Regions from separate parts of the Chryseobacterium sp. PTM-20240506 genome, predicted to be linked through region 1. Evidence: riboswitches for the same ligand, from Rfam matches in the RefSeq annotation. Region 1 holds a riboswitch; each other region holds the start of a gene.
The links. A riboswitch is a leader RNA that binds a small molecule or an ion and turns the genes downstream of it on or off. The one in region 1 is predicted to bind cobalamin.

Region 2: it holds a riboswitch for cobalamin, as region 1 does, so the genes downstream of both, prpB (methylisocitrate lyase) here and ACNFU2_RS08235 (acyl-CoA thioesterase) in region 1, are expected to answer to the same signal.
Region 3: it holds a riboswitch for cobalamin, as region 1 does, so the genes downstream of both, ACNFU2_RS08750 (TonB-dependent receptor plug domain-containing protein) here and ACNFU2_RS08235 (acyl-CoA thioesterase) in region 1, are expected to answer to the same signal.
Region 4: it holds a riboswitch for cobalamin, as region 1 does, so the genes downstream of both, ACNFU2_RS15895 (TonB-dependent receptor plug domain-containing protein) here and ACNFU2_RS08235 (acyl-CoA thioesterase) in region 1, are expected to answer to the same signal.

What each region holds. Positions count from the first base shown of each region.
Region 1 is NZ_CP182581.1:1,873,752-1,878,665, reverse strand. It holds gene ACNFU2_RS08250 (PadR family transcriptional regulator) at 1-226, opposite strand, end outside; gene ACNFU2_RS08245 (FG-GAP repeat protein) at 521-1,207, shown strand; gene ACNFU2_RS08240 (HD domain-containing protein) at 1,213-1,803, shown strand; gene ACNFU2_RS08235 (acyl-CoA thioesterase) at 1,840-2,223, opposite strand; cobalamin riboswitch at 2,336-2,507, opposite strand; gene ACNFU2_RS08230 (hypothetical protein) at 2,563-3,363, opposite strand; gene ACNFU2_RS08225 (endonuclease MutS2) at 3,600-4,914, opposite strand, start outside.
Region 2 is NZ_CP182581.1:4,385,564-4,390,477, forward strand. It holds gene ACNFU2_RS19720 (PLP-dependent aminotransferase family protein) at 1-1,400, shown strand, start outside; cobalamin riboswitch at 1,666-1,859, shown strand; gene prpB (methylisocitrate lyase) at 2,264-3,172, shown strand; gene prpC (bifunctional 2-methylcitrate synthase/citrate synthase) at 3,165-4,310, shown strand; gene ACNFU2_RS19735 (bifunctional 2-methylcitrate dehydratase/aconitate hydratase) at 4,356-4,914, shown strand, end outside.
Region 3 is NZ_CP182581.1:1,999,346-2,004,259, reverse strand. It holds gene ACNFU2_RS08755 (hypothetical protein) at 1-833, opposite strand, end outside; gene ACNFU2_RS08750 (TonB-dependent receptor plug domain-containing protein) at 845-2,692, opposite strand; cobalamin riboswitch at 2,725-2,901, opposite strand; gene ACNFU2_RS08745 (cytidine deaminase) at 3,007-3,489, opposite strand; gene namA (NADPH dehydrogenase NamA) at 3,597-4,649, shown strand; gene ACNFU2_RS08735 (DUF2752 domain-containing protein) at 4,679-4,914, shown strand, end outside.
Region 4 is NZ_CP182581.1:3,576,144-3,581,057, forward strand. It holds gene ACNFU2_RS15885 (cytochrome-c peroxidase) at 1-570, shown strand, start outside; gene ACNFU2_RS15890 (transporter) at 584-1,537, shown strand; cobalamin riboswitch at 1,638-1,822, shown strand; gene ACNFU2_RS15895 (TonB-dependent receptor plug domain-containing protein) at 1,934-3,961, shown strand; gene ACNFU2_RS15900 (YncE family protein) at 3,958-4,914, shown strand, end outside.

The DNA.
Region 1 (4,914 bases):
TTCTCGGTGGGCCTCCTGTTGATTCTTCCCATCTGTAAGAGAGAAACTCACCATTTTTTAATCTTGTTAAAAGAGGGTAGAGTGTGCCTTCTACTACATCCAGTTTTCCTTTTTTTAGTTCATCTATAAGGTCGGAAACATACATTTCACGATGATTGATAAGACTTAAAATACAGAATTCCAGAATCCCTTTTCGCATTTGCGCTTTGGTATTTTCAGTATTCATCTTAATAAGGTTTTAATTAGTTATATTTAGAATCCGGTTCCTAGCTAGTTGAACCTATTCTTATTTTACATTACAAAGATATGTAATTAAAATGGTATTATGCAATACAAAGTAGTGAAATTTTTATTTACTTTTATTTAATTAACTGATTTTCAATTAAATAAATTTTATCTATTTTTTTAAGAAAACTAAAATCAATTAAAATAGAAGATAAATGATGGTCATTCTTAACGCTATTCTTATTTTTGTTATGGAAATTTTCAGTCATCTGTATACTGAGCAAAAAAGTTAATTTTGAATAGTTCTGTAATCTTGATCATCTTTATTATTTTAGGATCTTTTTGCTCCGGTCAGCAGCATTTTGAAATTAAAGATGGATCCTTATTGTATAATGCGGAGATCACTGTTCAGGATTGTGATGCTGATAAATGTAGTGGAAATGGTACAATTATACTGAAAGATAAAAGGACCTCGCGGACTTTACAGGAGTTCACTTCTGATGATCTTTATTTTTACCTTGGTAAGGATCAACAACCTAGTGTTAATGTTATTCAGCTTTATGATGAACAGAGCCCGCTGATATTTAAAGATTTTAACTTTGACGGTTTTGAAGATATTGCTATCCGAAATGGTAATGAAAGCAGCTATGGTGGTCCTTCCTATGACGTATATGTCTATAATACGACAAGAAAGCAATTCGTGATCAGTGAGGAATTAACTGATCTTGCCCGCGAAAATCTGGGAATGTTTCAGACAGATCCAAAAAGGAAAAGACTCATAACATTTTCTAAATCCGGTTGTTGCTGGCATTTAACCACAGAATACAGAGTGCTGCCCGGAAAAGGACTTGATAAGGTCTTTGAACTGGAAGAAGATGCCATGAATGATGAATCTGTAAAAGTAACCCGACGCGAAAAGATTAAAAATAAATGGATCATAAAAACAAAGAGATATCCAATCAAAGAATATTATAAAGAATAGGAAACATGAAAATACAAAAGGAAATTGATTTTATTCTTGCTGTAGATGCATTAAAAAATGTACAGAGAAGGAATTATAATGCCGATGATTCAAGAAGAGAAAATACTGCTGAACACTCATGGCAGATCATTATTTTAGCACAGGTACTTTTCCCCTATGCTAAAAACAGGGCTGATATCGATCTGTTAAGGGTGATACGGATTCTTTCTATCCACGATCTGGTAGAAATAGAAGCTGGAGATACATTTTTATTTGACGAAAAAGCCATGGTGGGCAAATTTGAAAGAGAAAAATTGTCTGCCCAGAAAATTTTCGGGATTCTTGATGAACCTTTGCGTTCGGAATTCTTTAATTTGTGGCTGGAATTTGAAGAAGAACAGACCCCTGATGCTATTTTTGCCTGTGCAATAGACAGGATCATGCCGTTTATCCTGAATTCGCATACTTCAGGAAAAAGCTGGACAGAAGCTAAGGTAACAGAAAGCCAGATCAGGAATATGCTGGAAAATGCCATCAGCCGGGCTTCTGATGAAATGGGAGAAGCATTCCAGTTTTTACTTAGTAAAAGTTTAGAAACAGAAAAAGTTTTAAGATAAATAAAACGCAAGCCGAAGGCTTGCGTTTTTTTCTGATTATAGTATCTGTACAGGCTTTTTAAATTCGTCTATAGCTACGAAAGTGAAATCTCCAACAATAGCTCTTTCTCTTTCATACGAATACATCTGTTCTGTATAAATTTCTACGTTTACCTTCATACTGGTAGTCCCGACATGGGAAACTGTTCCTATCAATTCTACAATAGTTCCTGCAGGAATAGGCTTTTTAAAATCAATTTTGTCGCTGCTTACAGTTACCACTCGTTTTCTTGCAAAGCGGGTAGCGGTAATAAATGCCACTTCATCCATCAATTGCATCGCTGTACCACCAAAAAGGGTATCGTAATGATTGGTTGTGTTGGGGAAAACCGCTTTAAAGATTCTGGTTTCAGATGCTTGAATTCTTTCTTCTGTAGTCATATTTCATTATTAAATTAAAGCGGGATGAAATTATTGAAATAAACAGAATAATCTAGGAATTAGTATATTCCTGAAAACATCCATCAGATCAATAAACTTCAGGCCGCGAAAGTTTCTTGTTCAAAGAAAAGGCAGGTCTCCTGACTTGTAACATCTTTAATCCCTTCCCATGCATGGCACAGTGGATCCTACATTTTGTTACTTACAGTTGCGCGACAGCTCGTGATTTTCACACGATTCCCTTTTAATCTGCGTTAGGCAGAACCCATTCCTGTGATGAATAAGTGGTAAGACTTTTTCAGGTGCAAAAATAAGGATAATACAGAGAAGTAAGGTGAATTATTCCGGATTTTTAAAAATAATCTGATGAGCCACCCGGCCCTGTTTGATTGTCCAGAGTGTGGTATACCTGTTTTCACCTGATCCGTTCACCATATAAAGGAAAATATTATCATTATCAATAGCAGCTACACTGATGTTATTGAAATCCATAGTAGGCTGGAACATATTTTTGATGGCTTCTCTCACAAAGACAGAGCCACGCCCCACCTGCTGTACCCGGATCGATTTGATTTCGGTCATCCCTTCCGGAAGTTCTTTGCTTATTCCCCAGGGTTTAACTTTATCAATGGTTAATATCGTTCCATCCGTATCTTTTTCCTGTTTACGGTAGCTGGCATTAGAAGGATAAATATCGATGATTACTTTACTCCTTTGAGCGGTAGGTATTTTGGGGTTGTTATTATCTGTGAAAATGAGGGATCTTCCGTTTTTGGATTTGGAAGGTGTGTATTGAGGCAACTGATCAATAAAGGCTACACGGTCTTTATTCACCATACCTTCCTTATCAAGATTTTCATATCTCACAAAAGGCTTTTCAGTATCCTGCTTATCGGGATATTTGATCCATAGCCATTCTGTTTCTCCGGGAGCCGGTTTTACATAAAGAAAAACATCCCCTTTACGCATTCTGATTTTGTCTACAATTTTTCTGTAATTATCCTTTGCCACCCGTACATTGGCATAGCCTTCTTCTGCTTTTACAACTCCAAAAGGAATTTTTTGCTGCCCTTTTAGGAAGGCTAATGAAAATAAACTGAAGGCAGATAAATAGAATGCTTTGTTTACGGAAATCATCATGAAAAATTTTTGATACTTCAAATATATAAATTAAAAGCATTTCGGAACATAATTATAGCTTCCTAAATCTTCTTTATTTGCTAAAGAAAGTTTTACAAAAGGAATTTATTCTGTTAGGTTGGAGGAGGATAGAAATTCGGTAAGGCGAAATTTTTTGGGAAGAAGGAAGAGTAAAGAGTAAAGAGTAAAGAATAAGAGAGTGCTAAAAGCACTCTCATTTATTATTAAATCAATTTTTAAATTCTTTCAAGCTCATCGGCATCAATGGTTGTTTTAAAGGTTCCATAATTGACAATCACTTTATTTCTTGAAATTTTTTCAATCGTGCCGACACTGGTACTTCCTGTAATACGCACCCGTTGTCCCACTTTCATCCAGATCTCACGATCGGTTTTGCGTTTTTCCTCTATTTTTTCGTTGGTTTCTGCGATTTTTTCAATAACCTCTTCTTTTTTCAGCTGCTGGGTGATCTTTCTTTTTACAATCTGAAGACGTTTGGTTTCATCTTTATCAGCACCTATTTTTCTGAATTTTTCCTGTTCTAAAATCTTCACGAAATCTTTTACCACATCCTTCCTGGATTTTCCCTTAACGTAGCTTTCGATAAAAGATTCGATTTTGTTCCCGAACTGAAGCTTCCGATGTTCTTCTTCATACAGCTTTTGAAAATTGAATAATTTTTGCTGAAGTTGTTCATTCAGCTTTTGAAGGTTATCCCGTTTATCTTCTACCGATTCCTTTCTTTCAGCCAGATCTGTTTTAAGCTTTTCAACTTCAAATTTTTCCTGCTGTAGCTTAACAATGGTTTTATCAAGGTTTACAATATCGTGTTCTACCTTTTTCTTTGCAGAATGGATAATGAATCTGGGAATTTTATTCTTTTCGGCAACTTCAAAAGTAAAGGAACTTCCTGCCTGGCCTACCTCCAGTTTGTACATCGGTTCCAGAGTTTCTTCATTGAATAGCATCGCCGCATTTTCAGCATTAGGGAGTTGTTCTATCACCAGTTTGATATTGGTATAGTGTGTGGTGATAATCGCGAAACTTTTTTTGTCGTAGAAAAATTCAAGGAAACTTTCTGCCAGGGCACCTCCCAGTTCCGGATCGGAACCTGTTCCAAACTCATCAATTAACAGGAGCGTATTGGCGTCTGATTCCCTGATGATTCCGGACATTTTCTTTAATCTCGAAGAATATGTCGAAAGATGGTTTTCTATAGACTGATTGTCTCCAATATCAGTCATGATTTTGTCAAAGAAAAACATTTCGGATTTCGGGTGAGTGGGAACGAGGATTCCACTTTGGATCATCAGCTGTAGTAATCCTACCGTTTTTAAGGTTATTGATTTTCCCCCTGCATTGGGACCGGAGATACAGATGATCCTGTTATGTTCCGTCAGACTCAATGTTTGTGGGTGGATCGTTTTGTTCTCTGCTTTATTCCTTAGCCATAACAATGGATGAAAAGCTTCTCTTAATCTCAGGGTTTTATGGCGGTTGATTTTAGGCAGTACTCCATGGATTAATTCTGCAAATTTGGCTTTTGCCCTC
Region 2 (4,914 bases), 2.4 Mb from region 1:
GATATGAGATTTTTACCACTGCTATTGAAGATAAAATAAAGACTGGAATGTTAAAGCCCGGCACCCGTCTACCATCTGTGAGAGAGATTAAAGAAAATTATCATCTGAGTACAAGTTCGGTTCAAAGTGGTTATGATCATCTGGTGATGAAAGGATGGGTGAAAAATATTCCCCGCTCCGGTTATTTTGTAGCAGATGATGTTCCACAAATAAGCAGTGAAAACTTACCACTTTACCCGGTCTCAAAAAATGAAGTTTTCAATAAAAATGTTGCTCTGATTTCATCAAGAAATAAGCCCTCCGAATATGCCTCATTTAATTCGGCGGCACCTACGGATCTATTGATTCCGCAAAAGCTCATTTTAAAAAAAATGCAGAAAGTGATCCGCGAAAAAGGGACTTCACTTCTTCGCTACTATCCTGCTAACGGGTCTTTAGAACTAAGAGATCTTATCGCTAAACGTACTTCTCAATATGGATACACATTGCATCCTGAAAAATTAATCATTACTGATGGAGCATTGCAGGCACTTTACATTGCCCTGGCATCTGTGACGAATGCCGGTGACCTCATTGCTGTTGAAAGTCCGTGCGTTTTTTCTGTTTTGGAAGTAATTGCCAATCTGAAACTTAAAGTCATAGAAATTCCTGTCCGGGATAGAAATGGTTTTGATACGGCATATTTAAAAAAGATATGCGCGGATCATGATATCAGATCTCTTGTAGTTACACCTAATTTTCACAATCCTACAGGAATTCTGATGTCGGAAACTGTAAAAAAAGAACTGCTTTCCATTGCGGAAGAATATGAGTTTCCGATTATCGAAAATGATATTTACGGAGACCTTTATTTTGGCAATGAGAGACCTTCGGGGATCGGGAGTTTTGATACCGGTGGTTGGGTAATAACTTTTTCTTCTTTTTCCAAAACATTGGCTCCCGGTATTCGCCTGGGATGGATGCATTCGGGAAAATTCCATGCGGAAGCAGAGAGAACCAGGTTTGCCTTAGGAAGATCTGTTGCTCCGGTATATCAGGAACTGGTCATTAAACTGCTTGAAGACCATAGCTATGATAAACATTTGCGTTCATTTCGTAAACAGCTATATAAGCAGGCCAAAGATGTGTTAGAGATATTAAAAAGCCATTTTCCGGATGGGGCTTATTTTGAAGATCCTCAGGGTGGATACAGCATTTGGGGAAGTTTGCCTGAAGGAGTGGATATGGAGAAATTTTACGCTTATTGCGAACAGCAAAGAATATTATTTACTCCCGGAGAAATTTTTAGCCTTACCGATCAGTTCAGGTACCATTTCAGGATTATTTTTGCAGAACGTATCACATCCCATAGCCTGTTGGCTTTGCAAAATATAGGTGAGAATTTGAAACAGATATTGTGAGTGTTTTTCAGGCTTTTATCTGTTAATTCAGAATCATATTTTCATATTGAGAGCATATGCTTTTCTCAATAATCGTGTTTGTCGGATTTTTTTGCAAGTGATTTTTACATAATCAAGATCATTTTAATTATGATTTTGAAAATTGAAAATATATTTATAATGCCTATTTTCAAAGAATTACGAATTCCTAACTGTTGTTCGTAAATAATTATTTTCGTGTTTCAATAAAATACCTATATTTACCACCAAGGAGTTCATTTATACTTCTTTATCAACCGGAATTGGTTACACTTAGCTGTGAATTAAAAGGGAATCGTGTGTGAATCACGAACTGTCGCGCAACTGTAAGTAACACTCAAAAGGTTTTTATCAATCAGGGTTCACTGTTCTTTTTTTGAATGGGAAGGACGATAAAAATTGTTACAAGTCAGGAGACCTGCCTATTTCGAATTGACGATGCTTTCGCGATCTGAAGCTTATAGTCAGGTATGATACGATGTGATAACAGTGCCCGATATCTTTTTGTGTACATTATCATTTTTAAGAAATGGTTTACAGGTTTTGCTTTTCAGGGCTGTATCATTTCTACAGCTTGCTCGTATTAGTCCCTTTCCATAATTTTCTCTTTTACAAAGTATTGTGAAGTTTTATCAGCACCTTTTATATTGATTTATAAGCATTACAGGCTGATGGCAGCAATCTTTGACCGGATTGTTATTACATGAAAATGTAATGAGGCTGTTCAACCATTCATTAAGGTTTATAGGTCGTTTAATTATTTTAATCATTTAAAGAATAATCTTTCTTTAAATTGTTGGAAGAATGTGAGTTAAAATACATCAAAACGAACAATAATATTAAAGATGAGTAAAAATGTAAGTCTAGAGTCTGCCGGATTACGTTTCCGGGAGACGATGCAAAAAGAAAACCCTCTTCAGATTGTCGGGGCTATCAATGCCAATCATGCATTGCTGGCGCAGCAAGCAGGATTCAATGCTATTTATCTTTCCGGAGGAGGAGTTGCTGCAGGATCGTTGGGAATTCCGGATCTGGGAATTACGACCCTTGAGGATGTTCTGATCGATATTCAACGAATAACCAATGTATGTGATTTACCTCTATTGGTGGATGTAGATACGGGGTTTGGTCCTTCGGCATTCAACGTAGCAAGAACTGTAAAATCATTAATTAAAGCCGGAGCAGGTGCTTTGCATATTGAAGACCAGGTGGGAGCGAAACGTTGTGGGCACCGTCCAGGTAAAGAAGTGGTAAGCAAAGAGGAAATGGTAGACCGTTTGAAGGCTGCTGTTGATGCTCGGACGGATGAAAATTTTGTGATCGGGGCACGTACTGATGCTTTTGCCAATGAAGGGCTTGAAAAAACATTGGAAAGGGCTGTTGCCTATAAAGAAGCCGGAGCAGATTTCATCTTTGCGGAGGCTGTTCCTGATTTAAGCTATTATCAAAAGTTTGTAGACGCTACAGGTATTCCTGTACTGGCCAATATTACAGAATTCGGAATGATTAAAATGTATACTGCTGATGAACTGAAAGATGCGGGAGTCGGTTTGATTTTATATCCCCTTTCTGCTTTCCGGGCGGCAAATAAGGCAGCACTGAATGTTTACGAGCATATCCGGAAAGATGGAACCCAGGCTCATGTAATTGATACCATGCAGACCCGGGAAGAGCTTTACAAAAGTATTGGATACCATGATTACGAACAAAAATTAGATAACCTATTTAAACAGAACAAGAATGTCAATGAATAACGAACCAACATTTAAGCCTAAGAAAAGTGTAGCGCTTTCCGGGGTTGCCGCAGGTAATACTGCACTTTGCAGTGTAGGAAAAAGTGGAAATGATCTCCATTACAGAGGTTATGACATTTTGGACCTCGCAGAAAAAGCAGAATTTGAGGAGGTAGCCTATCTTCTTATTTACGGACAGCTACCAACAGGAGCCCAGTTAAAAAACTATAAAGCCAAATTGAAATCACTGAGAGGATTACCACATTCTGTAAGAAATATCCTGAAAAGTATTCCTGCAGCTGCCCATCCGATGGATGTAATGCGCTCCATGGTTTCAGCAATTGGAAGTATTCAGCCTGAAAAAGACGATCATAATGTGGCGGGAGCAAGGGATATTGCAGACAAATTACTGGCATCATTCAGTTCCGGACTTTTGTATTGGTATCATTATACGCATAACGGAAAAGAGATTGATGTAGAAACTGATGATGATACTATTGGGGGCCATTTTCTTCACCTGTTGCATGGTAAAAAAGCACCCGATTCCTGGGTGAAGGCAATGGAAATCTCTCTTAATCTGTATGCAGAGCATGAATTTAACGCTTCCACTTTTACTGCGCGTGTTATTGCGGGAACCTCTTCAGATTTTTATTCCTGTATAACGGGAGCTATCGGCGCTTTAAGAGGTCCTAAACATGGTGGGGCGAATGAAGTGGCTTTCGAAATTCAGAGTCGTTATAATTCCCCGGATGAAGCGGAAGAGGATATCAGAAGGCGTATTGGTAACAAAGAAGTAATTATTGGATTTGGACATCCGGTGTACACTATATCGGATCCGCGAAACGTAGTGATAAAAAAAGTAGCGAAAGAACTTTCCGAAGAGGCAGGAGATATGTTGCTTTATCATATTGCTGAAAGGCTGGAAACCATAATGTGGGAAGAAAAGAAAATGTTCCCTAACCTGGATTGGTTCTCAGCGGTTTCGTATCATCTGATGGGAGTACCAACCCTTATGTTCACTCCGTTATTTGTTATTTCAAGAGTCACCGGATGGAGTGCCCACATCATTGAACAAAGGCAGGATGGCAAAATTATCCGTCCAAGTGCCAATTACACCGGGCCTGAAAATAAAGAATTTGTTCCTATCACAAGCAGATAATACAATCAATTTAAAATATAAACTAATTAAACTTAAAACAAAAAGATGTCATCACACATTTCAAATGAAAGACCACAACCGGATCAGGTATTAACAGATATTGCAGATTACGTATTGAACTTCGAAATTAAAAACGACCTGGCCTGGAAAACGGCCCACTACTGCCTTTTAGATACTATTGGATGTGGATTGGAAGCTTTAACTTATCCTGCATGTACGAAATTATTGGGACCTATTGTAAAAGGAACTGTTGTTCCGAATGGTGCAAAAGTGCCGGGAACTCAGTTTCAACTGGATCCGGTTCAGGCGGCTTTCAATATTGGAGCTATTATTCGTTGGCTGGATTTTAATGATACATGGCTAGCTGCAGAATGGGGACATCCTTCTGATAACTTAGGAGGAATTTTAGCAACCGCTGACTGGTTGTCCAGAACCCATATTGCAGAAGGAAAAGCTCCTTTGAAAATGAAGCAGGTGCTGGAAGCCATGATCATGGCGCATGAAATTCAGGGAGTAATTGCTCTTGAAAATTCATTCAACAGAGTAGGTTTAGATCACGTTTTATTAGTGAAGTTGGCTTCTACGGCCGTTGTAGGGAAATTAA
Region 3 (4,914 bases), 130 kb from region 1:
GTTGCCGCCATAACCATTGAGTATACTTTATTTGCTGAAGAGAAGAAATATCTTCCACCATCAATCTGAAGATTGGTAGCATTAGGAATACCTGTCAACGTTGTTGTTTTCGTAATGCTTCCGGTACTTGAAATTTGATAAATATAAGAGTCAGTAGTTCCTGTAGCAATAACATATACATTACCATTATAGGAAATTGTTTTGTTGATGTTTACATTGGGCAATGTAATTACAGATTGTACATCATTGTTCGAAGTATTGATGTAAGTTATTTTGTTTCCGAATCCAAAGCTTGCATTTTGAACAAAAATATTTCCTCCTGCTTCAACAATTCTTTCAACGTTATCCGTGAATGTAATTTTCTTAACAAAAGATAGATCTGAATTTTTATAAATACTTACATATTTAGCTCCCTGATATTTATCATTGGTTACATAGATATTATTATTGGCAACTGCAACATAACGGGGATTATCTATTTGATTGGTAATTTCACCTGCACTTTTAAAAGTATATCGATTTACTACCTGGATTTTATTTGAGTTGTTTAACAAGAGATACGCTTTATCCCCGTTGAATGCCATAGCTTGTAAAACATCACCCAATTGGTTTCCATTATTATTTTTGGAAAAGATGCTGTTTTGACTAAAAGTTAAGTCTCTTGAAACGAAAGTTACTTCTGCATTTGGCTTTCCGAAATTTCCTTCGTTCGAAATTAAATATCCGTTTTCATAAGTTACTACAGGCAAAGTATTATCGCTATCAGTACTACAGGAAATATTGAAAAGTAGTACTACAGCAAATAAAAGTTGTAAAAGTCTAGTTATTTTCATGTTATTTTTTATTAAAAATTTATCGTTGCGGAAATACTGTAATTACGTTTTGGCATCGGATAATAAGACACCGTTTCATAAACAGTATTGGTTAAATTATTGATTTTAAAACCTAAGACATATTTTTTTAAGATCGTTGCTGATACACCCGTGTTCATGACGAAATAAGAATCTATAGCATCTTCTCTTTTTTCATCTGTTGTAGTGTATGTAAGACCATTAAAAACTCCCTGAACATAAAGTTTTAGGAAAGAATACTGATAATCAAAATTTCCAAAAACCTTATGGAGAGGGACATACATCATTTGCTTTTTAGTTTCCTGATTGATGGATTTTGCAAGTGTATATCCTATATTAAATCTAAAATGGTGTTCTTTAAGCTGTTTATCAAAAGTAATCTGTGATTCTAAACCATAAGACTTCACTTTATTGATATTAACTGGGGACCAATATCCGTAAGCTGTCGGCAACCACACTATATTATCCGATATATAAAGATAATACGGACTTAATGCAAGTTTAATATTACCCCATTTAAACTCATGGTCCATATCCATCTGGTAAGACCTTTCCGGTTTTAGGTTTGGATTTCCTCCGGGATTCCAATACAGATCATTGAATGTTGGAAATCTGAAATTTCTGGATACATTTACTCCAAGATTATACCATTGTACCGGACTCCATTTTCCCGAGAATGAGTAAAGCAATGGCGAACTTATATTCTCTACAAAATCCTTTTTAACACCAGCTTCAAAACGCAGATCTTTCGTCGGAAAATATCGTATTAACCCCGCTAAAGAGCCTACATTTCTACTTACATTACCAATTCCTTCAGTTTTTACACCTTGGAGATCAGGCTGATACCCCTCACCTTTGTTTACCTGGAATTCGGTGATGATGTTGACATTAAGTTCAGGTACGATGAAATAATTAAAATCATTTTTAAAGATATAATTTTTCCCTGTTGAACCACTGGTCTTCGGAGCATTGTAATTGCCAAAATATTGGAAATTTTCTTCTGTGTAAGCAGCTTTTAAGCTATTTGAAAATTTATTTTTAGTAATATCCCAGGAAAGTAAGCTTCTGGTGCTTTGTGTCTCGTATTTTGTACGGTTGCCATTCTCTACAAAAATCGGATAATTCTGTGTCGAGTCAAAAAACTGACTTTGCCATGAGATCGTCTGATGTCTCGCAATTTTATAGGAGATTCCAACATTAAAGGTACTGTTAAAGTATTTGCCGTTTCTATTAATATAGTTTTTTTCTTCGACTTTATAATCATTCTGACTGATCGAATGATTTCCTGAGACTTTAAAACTCAGCTTTTCATTGCTGTAGGAGGCCGTTCCGAAATTATTAAAAGTACCAAATGATCCACCCTCAGAATACAGGGAGGCTTTAAAACTTTTATTGAAACCCAGATTATTATTGAGATGTATACTCCCGCCGATTGCACCACTCCCGTATATTACACTTCCGCCACCGGCTTTCACTCCGATCTCATCATATCCGAAAAGAGGAATATTATTAATGTCTCCCTGACCAAGAAATATCGAATTGATATTGATTCCATTCCAAACAAAGGCTGTCTGTGGAGCAGAGGTTCCTCTGAACGAAGGCGAAGAAACTGCACCTCGTCCGTTTTCCTTGATATAAATACTGGATTGGAAACGTAAAAGTTCTGAAAGATTCGTGGAATTCTTTTCAGCATCCTGAGGAGTAATTGGAGTAACCTTATGAAAAAGTTTTACCTTGTTCATCTGGTTGTCAAAAATATAAACGGTATCGATTGCTTTCTCTTGTCCCAGACAAAGAAAATAAGCAGATAACGATAAAAGCAGTACTAAGGTTTTTTTCATACTATTTTACTTTTCCACCGAAAGCAATATATTTTTGATATTATCATTTTGGCAGGTCTCCTGACTTTCGCATTTCTATACCTTCCCGTTTTCACAGTGGTTTCTTATAGAAATTTTAATTGCGATCTACAGTTGCGGGGACAGTCTGGGATTTTCACCCAATTCCCTATTATTTCAATAGCTTGAAAACCAAAATTTTTGCAAAGATAAATTTTTAAAAAGAAATCTCAGTCGTATCTGTTAATTTGTAATCAAAACAATGGTCTGCAGAAAAAATAACGATTCCCAGAACCTCAGAATTGAGAGTTTCACGATTACAAGAACGTCGAGTCAAAGTAAAATGGCAATAGATCTTTAATCGAATTTACCTTAACGATTTCGTCATTCATACTGGAAAAATAAAGATCAATATTTTCTTTTTGTTTTGTTTCGTATTCAATAAGACTTTGTCTGCAGGCGCCACACGGGGGAATCGGTGGTGTTTTTTCAGAAGATTCTTTAGGGCCTCCTACGATAAAAATCTTTTTGATCTTTTCCTCAGGGAAATTTGCACCTATCCAGAATAGAGCTGTTCTTTCAGCACAAAGTCCGGATGGAAAAGCTGCATTTTCCTGATTGTTACCGGAAAATATTTCTCCGTTTTCAAGTAATACGGAGCACCCGACCAAAAATTGGGAATAAGGGGCATAAGCATTTTCGCGGGCTTGTTTTGCTCTTTCGAAAAGTTTTTTTTCTATATCGTTCAGTTCAGAGCTATTTTTAAAATATTCGTAGCCGATCTGTATATCTTTTTTCATATATTTATTGGAGCCTAAAAAGGGGAGGTAAAATTAGTTCTTTTTAATCACGTGGGCAACCCGGGATTATTTCCTCTTCATTAGTAAAATTCAAAAATTAATAGACAATGTTATATACTCCGATACAATTCAGAAATATTAAACTCTCTAACCGATGGGTTATGTCACCTATGTGTATGTATTCAAGTGAAAACGGAATGGCTAATGACTTTCATTTCGTACATTACGGAAGCAGATCACAAGGTGGTACCGGACTGATAATGATTGAAGCAACGGGTGTTGAACCCCGGGGAAGGATCACTAATAAATGTATGGGAATATGGAATGACGAACAGGCTGAAAAACTTCAGCAGATTGTCAACTTTGTCCACTCCAATTCTGAGAGTAAAATCGGAATCCAGCTGGCACATGCCGGAAGAAAAGGCTCTACCTGGAATAATATTCAAATTCCAGTGGAAGAGGGGTGGGAAACCCTGGCACCTAGCCCGATTCCTTATCATCCTACAGAAAGAATTCCACACGCTCTGACGCTGGAAGAAATCAAAACTCAGGTTCAGAATTTTAAAGAAGCTGCAAGAAGAGCTGTGAAAGCAGGATTTGATATTATAGAGATCCATGGGGCACATGGATATTTAGTTCATCAGTTTTTATCTCCGCTTTCGAATATACGAACAGATGAATATGGAGGCAGCTTCGAAAACAGAATACGATTTTTAATAGAAATAGTAGATGCGGTAAACGAGGAACTGAATGATAATACTGCATTGTTTGTGAGAATCTCAGGAACAGAATATGCTGAAAATGGATGGGATATCGAAAGCAGTGTAGAGCTTGCAAAAATACTGAAGCAGCATAAGGTGGATTTAGTGGACGTTTCAAGTGGTGGGAATATTCATGGAGCAAAGATTGCTGTCTTTGACGGTTATCAGGTCCCTTTATCATCACAGGTAAAAAATAAAGCTGAAGTGAAGACGGGAGCAGTAGGTTTGATCACAAAAATAGAGCAGGCTGAGGATATTTTACAGAAGGGTGATGCCGATCTTATTTTTGTAGCCAGGGAAATTCTTAGAAATCCATATATTGCAGTTCAGGGATCCTTTGAAATGAATGAAAACTGTTTTTTCCCACATCAATATCTAAGAGCTAAAATTTCTTCTTAATTTTAGAAACCAAAATAAAAGTTCAGGAAATGAAGATTGAAGATTTTATGCTACCTTGTCCAAGCAAAAAATTCTTAGGAATTGAATGTTTTGGTTGTGGTACCCAAAGGGCAATTGTTTTAGTCTTTGAAGGAAAATTTTCAGAGGCTTTTCATATGTTTCCTGCGGTCTACACCTTACTTCTTTTTTTGCTTATGGTAGGAGTGAACTTTATTGATAAAAAAAGAAGCTATGGTAATATACTGGTTTTTTTAGCCATTATTAA
Region 4 (4,914 bases), 1.7 Mb from region 1:
AGTAAGTATAGAAATCTTTTCAAAGCCGCTTATGGTGATGAATATATTACAGGGGAAAGGGTTTTGAAGGCTTTGTCACAGTTCATGGTAACGATGATTTCTGGTAATTCTAAGTATGACCAGTATAAGCATGGAAAAGCAACTTTTACTACAACGGAAATGAAGGGAATGGCACTATTCCAGCAGAAATGTTCCTCATGCCATAGCGGAGAATTGTTTACGGATGAAAGTTTCCGCAATACAGGAATGTATTACAATAGTCAGTTTAAGGATGCCGGGCGTTACAGGGTAACATTGGATCAGGTAGATTGGATGAAATTCCGGGTACCCAGCTTAAGGAATGTGGAATATACAGCACCTTATATGCATGACGGGAGATTCTATACCCTGGATGCTGTTCTTAATTTTTACTCGGATAATGTAGAGGACAATCCTAACCTTGATCCGCTGCTTAAACAAAACGGACATATCGGACTCACGATGAACAATGCGGAGAAGCAGTCCATTATTGCTTTCCTGAAAACTCTATCTGATAAAGACTTTGTTACCAACCCAAAATTCTCAGAATAAATTTTAATCAAACATGAAAAACATTTTTTTAATAGTATTGGGTTTATTTTTATGCCAAATAGCCTATGCAGAACCCATAAGAGACAGTTTGTATATTCCTGAAAATAGCTTTAACCCCAGCAAATTTTTTGATGATGATTGTGATGCTTGTGGCTGTGCTGCAGGAAATGGATCATCAGGATTTGAGTCTTTGCTTAATCCTCAATTTATAGGAATAAAATATTTTGCACAGCATTATAAAGCCAAAGAAAACCTTTTTGTGAATGATCTCACCCAGGATCAGTACTTCAATACCATCCAGTTATGGGGAAAAGTTCCCATTACGAAAAAGCTGAGTGCTTACGTGAGTCTCCCTTTTCAGTTTCATGAAAAAAAAACAATGCAGGGAGACATCAGAATTAATGGAATAGGGGATCTGAATGTAATGGGTATTTATCAGCTGATCAATTCTAAAGATGCATCTCACCAATTAAATGGAGGATTAGGAATAAAAGTTCCGTTAGGAAGATTTGATGAAAAAGGAATTACGGGAGTGAATCCGAGTTTCCAATTGGGAACAGGAAGCTGGGATTATCAGATGGTTGTGAATTATAAATACCAAAAGAACAAAGTTGCGGTAATTGTTAATACGGATTATACTGTTAAAGGTGAAAATAAGAAGTATTATCAGTTTGGAAACCAATGGAACTATGCAGCTACCGGATTTTATCAGCTTTATGCGGACAAAAAAATGATCTTTTCCGGGAAAGCCGGATTACAGGGAGAAGTATATGATAGGAATAAGCAATTTGATGAAGCCTTACCGGATACTGCCGGAAGTGCTTTATATGGAAAATTAGGCTTTGAACTTTCCTATAGTAAATGGAGCCTGGGTAGTGAACTGATGCTTCCTGCCTATTCAAACCTAGCGGGTGGAAATATTGAAGCTAAATCCAGATTCAGTGTGTTTATTAACTTTGGGATATAAAAATCAAATGAACATTCCGTTACTCATGTAACGGAATGTTTGTTTTTATTCTGTTGAAAATCATTTTATTAAGTATAATATTGTTTCTAAGAAGAATTTTCTATCTTTGCCGGAATCTGGTGAGCTGTAAAAGGCTTTTAAAAGGGAATCCGGTGTAAATCCGGAACAGACCCGCTGCTGTAAACTCTAAACCAAAATTTTTGATGTATATATCCACTGTTTTTAATGGGAAGGATTTCAAAAATGGAGTAAGTCAGAAGACCTGCCAGAAGATTTAAGTTTGATGCTTTCGTGGAATAAAGCTAAGGACAACAATGCTTCTGTGCAGCTATGGCTGTACAATGTTATTGCTGCTTTCTTATATCCATTAGTGTCAAGATTATTCTCAATGAGCTAATGGAACCGAAATTTACTTTTACAACTAAAAAAATAATTATCACAATCCTTGTGCTAATTAACCAGCTTTATTTTTCTCAGTCAAGAGATAGTATAAAGGAAAAAGGGATCCTTCCGGTTACCATTTATAAAAAAGATTTTAAAGAAATTCTTCCCGCTCAAACTCTTTCAGGAGAACAGCTGGAAAGGTTGAACAGCCAGTCCGTAGCCGATGCATTACGCTATTTTTCGGGAGTACAGATCAAGGATTACGGTGGAATTGGCGGATTGAAAACGGTTAATATCCGAAGCATGGGTAGCCAGCATGTCGGTGTTTTCTATGATGGGATTCAATTGGGAAACGCACAAAACGGGGTCATCGATCTGGGAAAGTTTTCGCTGGATGATATCGGAGAAATTTCATTATACAACGGACAGAAAAGTGAGATCTTTCAGCCTGCAAAAGATTTTGGATCTTCCGGCTCAATTTATCTCCAACCCAAGACTCCTTATTTTTCCGGAAATAAAAAAACGAATCTTGTACTTAGAATAAAAAACAGTTCAATCGATCTTTTCAACCCGTCATTTCGATTGGAGCAAAAGCTTTCAGATAAAATTTCCGCAAGTTTCAGCTCCGAATTTATACAGAGTGACGGACAATATAAATACAAATACCAGAAAAAACACCCCGATGGTACTATAGCCAATGATACAATTGCAACAAGATATGATTCTTATATTACTGCCAAAAGATTTGAGACCAGCCTGCAGGGAAATCTGAATAATGGAGACTGGAATGTCCGGGGCTACGGATATATTTCAGATCGTGGGATTCCCTCAGCAATTGTGAATAATGGTTTTGATCCGAAAGGACAAAAATTACTTGATAGAAATTATTTTGTTCAGGCTCACCTAAGGAAAAAAATATTTCCAAAATTTGAGACTCAGCTCAAAGCTAAATTTGCCTACGACTATACCCGGTATATGGATACGGTAAATGTAGCTGAAACGGCTTTAAAAACGGATAATACATATATCCAGAGAGAATTATATTTATCATCTTCCAATATTTACTCAATTACACCAAACTGGGATGTTAGTGCTAATGTTGATTTCCAGTATAATAATCTGGATTCCGATCTTAAGCTTTTCTCATTTCCCACGCGTTATACCTCATTGGTTGCTTTTGCAACCACTTACCAATGGAACCGGTTTAAGTTTCTTGGAAGTGTTTTAGGCACTTTTATTCGGGAGAATGTTGAACGTAATTCCAAGTCGCCGGATAAGAGTGAATGGACACCCTCTGCATTTTTGAGTTACCAGCCACTGGCCTTTAAGAATTTAACAGTGAGAGCATTTTATAAAAGGATTTTTAGAATGCCGACTTTCAATGACCTGTACTATACCATGATCGGGAATGTTTTTCTTAAACCTGAATTTACCAATCAATATGACGTAGGTTTTACTTATCAGAAGACTTATAACCATCAGGTTCTGAAAAGTATTTACTTCAAGGCAGACGGGTATTATAACAAAGTGGAAAATAAGATCATTGCAGTGCCCACAACCAATCTTTTCAGATGGATGATGACGAATCTTGGAGATGTTCATATCATAGGATCAGATGTGAATATACAGGCTGAGCTGGACCTTGGGAAAGTAATATTGAAACCATTGTTGAGCTATACCTACCAAAGTGCACGCGATTTTACTGAAAAAGGGGAGTCATATTATGGAGATCAGATTCCTTATGTGCCATGGCATTCAGGAACTTTTACTTTGATGGCTGATTATAAGGAGTGGAGCTTTAATTATAGCTTTATGTATACGGGGAAACGTTATGATGCACAACAAAACAATATTGAATATAATCTCATCAGACCCTGGTATACACACGATTTATCGATTCAGAAAAGGTTTAACTGGTATTCTCACCAGCTCAAGGTAAGCTTTGAGGTCAATAATACTTTGAATCAGCACTATGATGTGGTAAGGAACTATCCAATGCCAGGAAGAAATTTTAAACTTATTGTAAGCTATACATTATGAAAAAAATAAGCTATTACGTGTTCTTATTTATTGCGTTTTCATTACTGTCATGCAGAACAGATGAATACACTCCGAAAGAAGAAGTTGAGACGGGTCTTACACAACCGGAAAATACTGCAATCAAAGGTTTTTATGTTTTGAATGAAGGAAATATGGGGAGCAATAAATGCACACTTGATTTTTTTGATTATACAACAGGAAACTACAGAAGGAATATTTATGCAGAAATTAATCCCAATGTTGTCAAAGAATTAGGCGATGTGGGAAATGATATTCAGATTTACGGAGGTAAATTGTATGTTGTGGTGAATGTATCCAATAAAATCGAGGTGCTGGATGCAAAAACAGCAAAGCGAATCAAAACAATCCAGTTACAAAACTGCAGGTACATTAAATTCAAAGATGGAAAAGCCTATGCCAGCAGTTACGCTGGGCCGGTTGATATTAATCCTAATTCTCCTAAAGGAAAAGTTGTGGAGATTGATACGACTTCCCTTGCTATTCAAAGACAAGTTACCGTAGGATATCAGCCTGAAGAAATTGAGATTGTGGGAAACCAGCTTTTTGTAGCTAATTCAGGAGGGTATATGGTTCCAAATTATGATAAAACTGTTTCTGTGATCGATCTCAATACATTTACAGAAAGTAAAAAAATAAATGTTGCAATCAACCTTCACCGCCTTAAAAAGGATAATTACGGGGATTTGTATGTAAGCTCAAGAGGAGATTATTACAATGTACCATCAAGTTTATTTCTCGTTGATGCAGCAACCGGAACTGTGAAAAAAGATTTTCATCTCGCAGTGAGTGAAATGACCATTGTGAATGATAAGCTTTATTACTATGGAAATGAATTCAATTATAATACCCATTCTTATACTAAAACTTTTGGAATTATTGATGTAAAGACCGAACAGGTGATTTCTGATAAAATTATCGATCAGGAATATGCA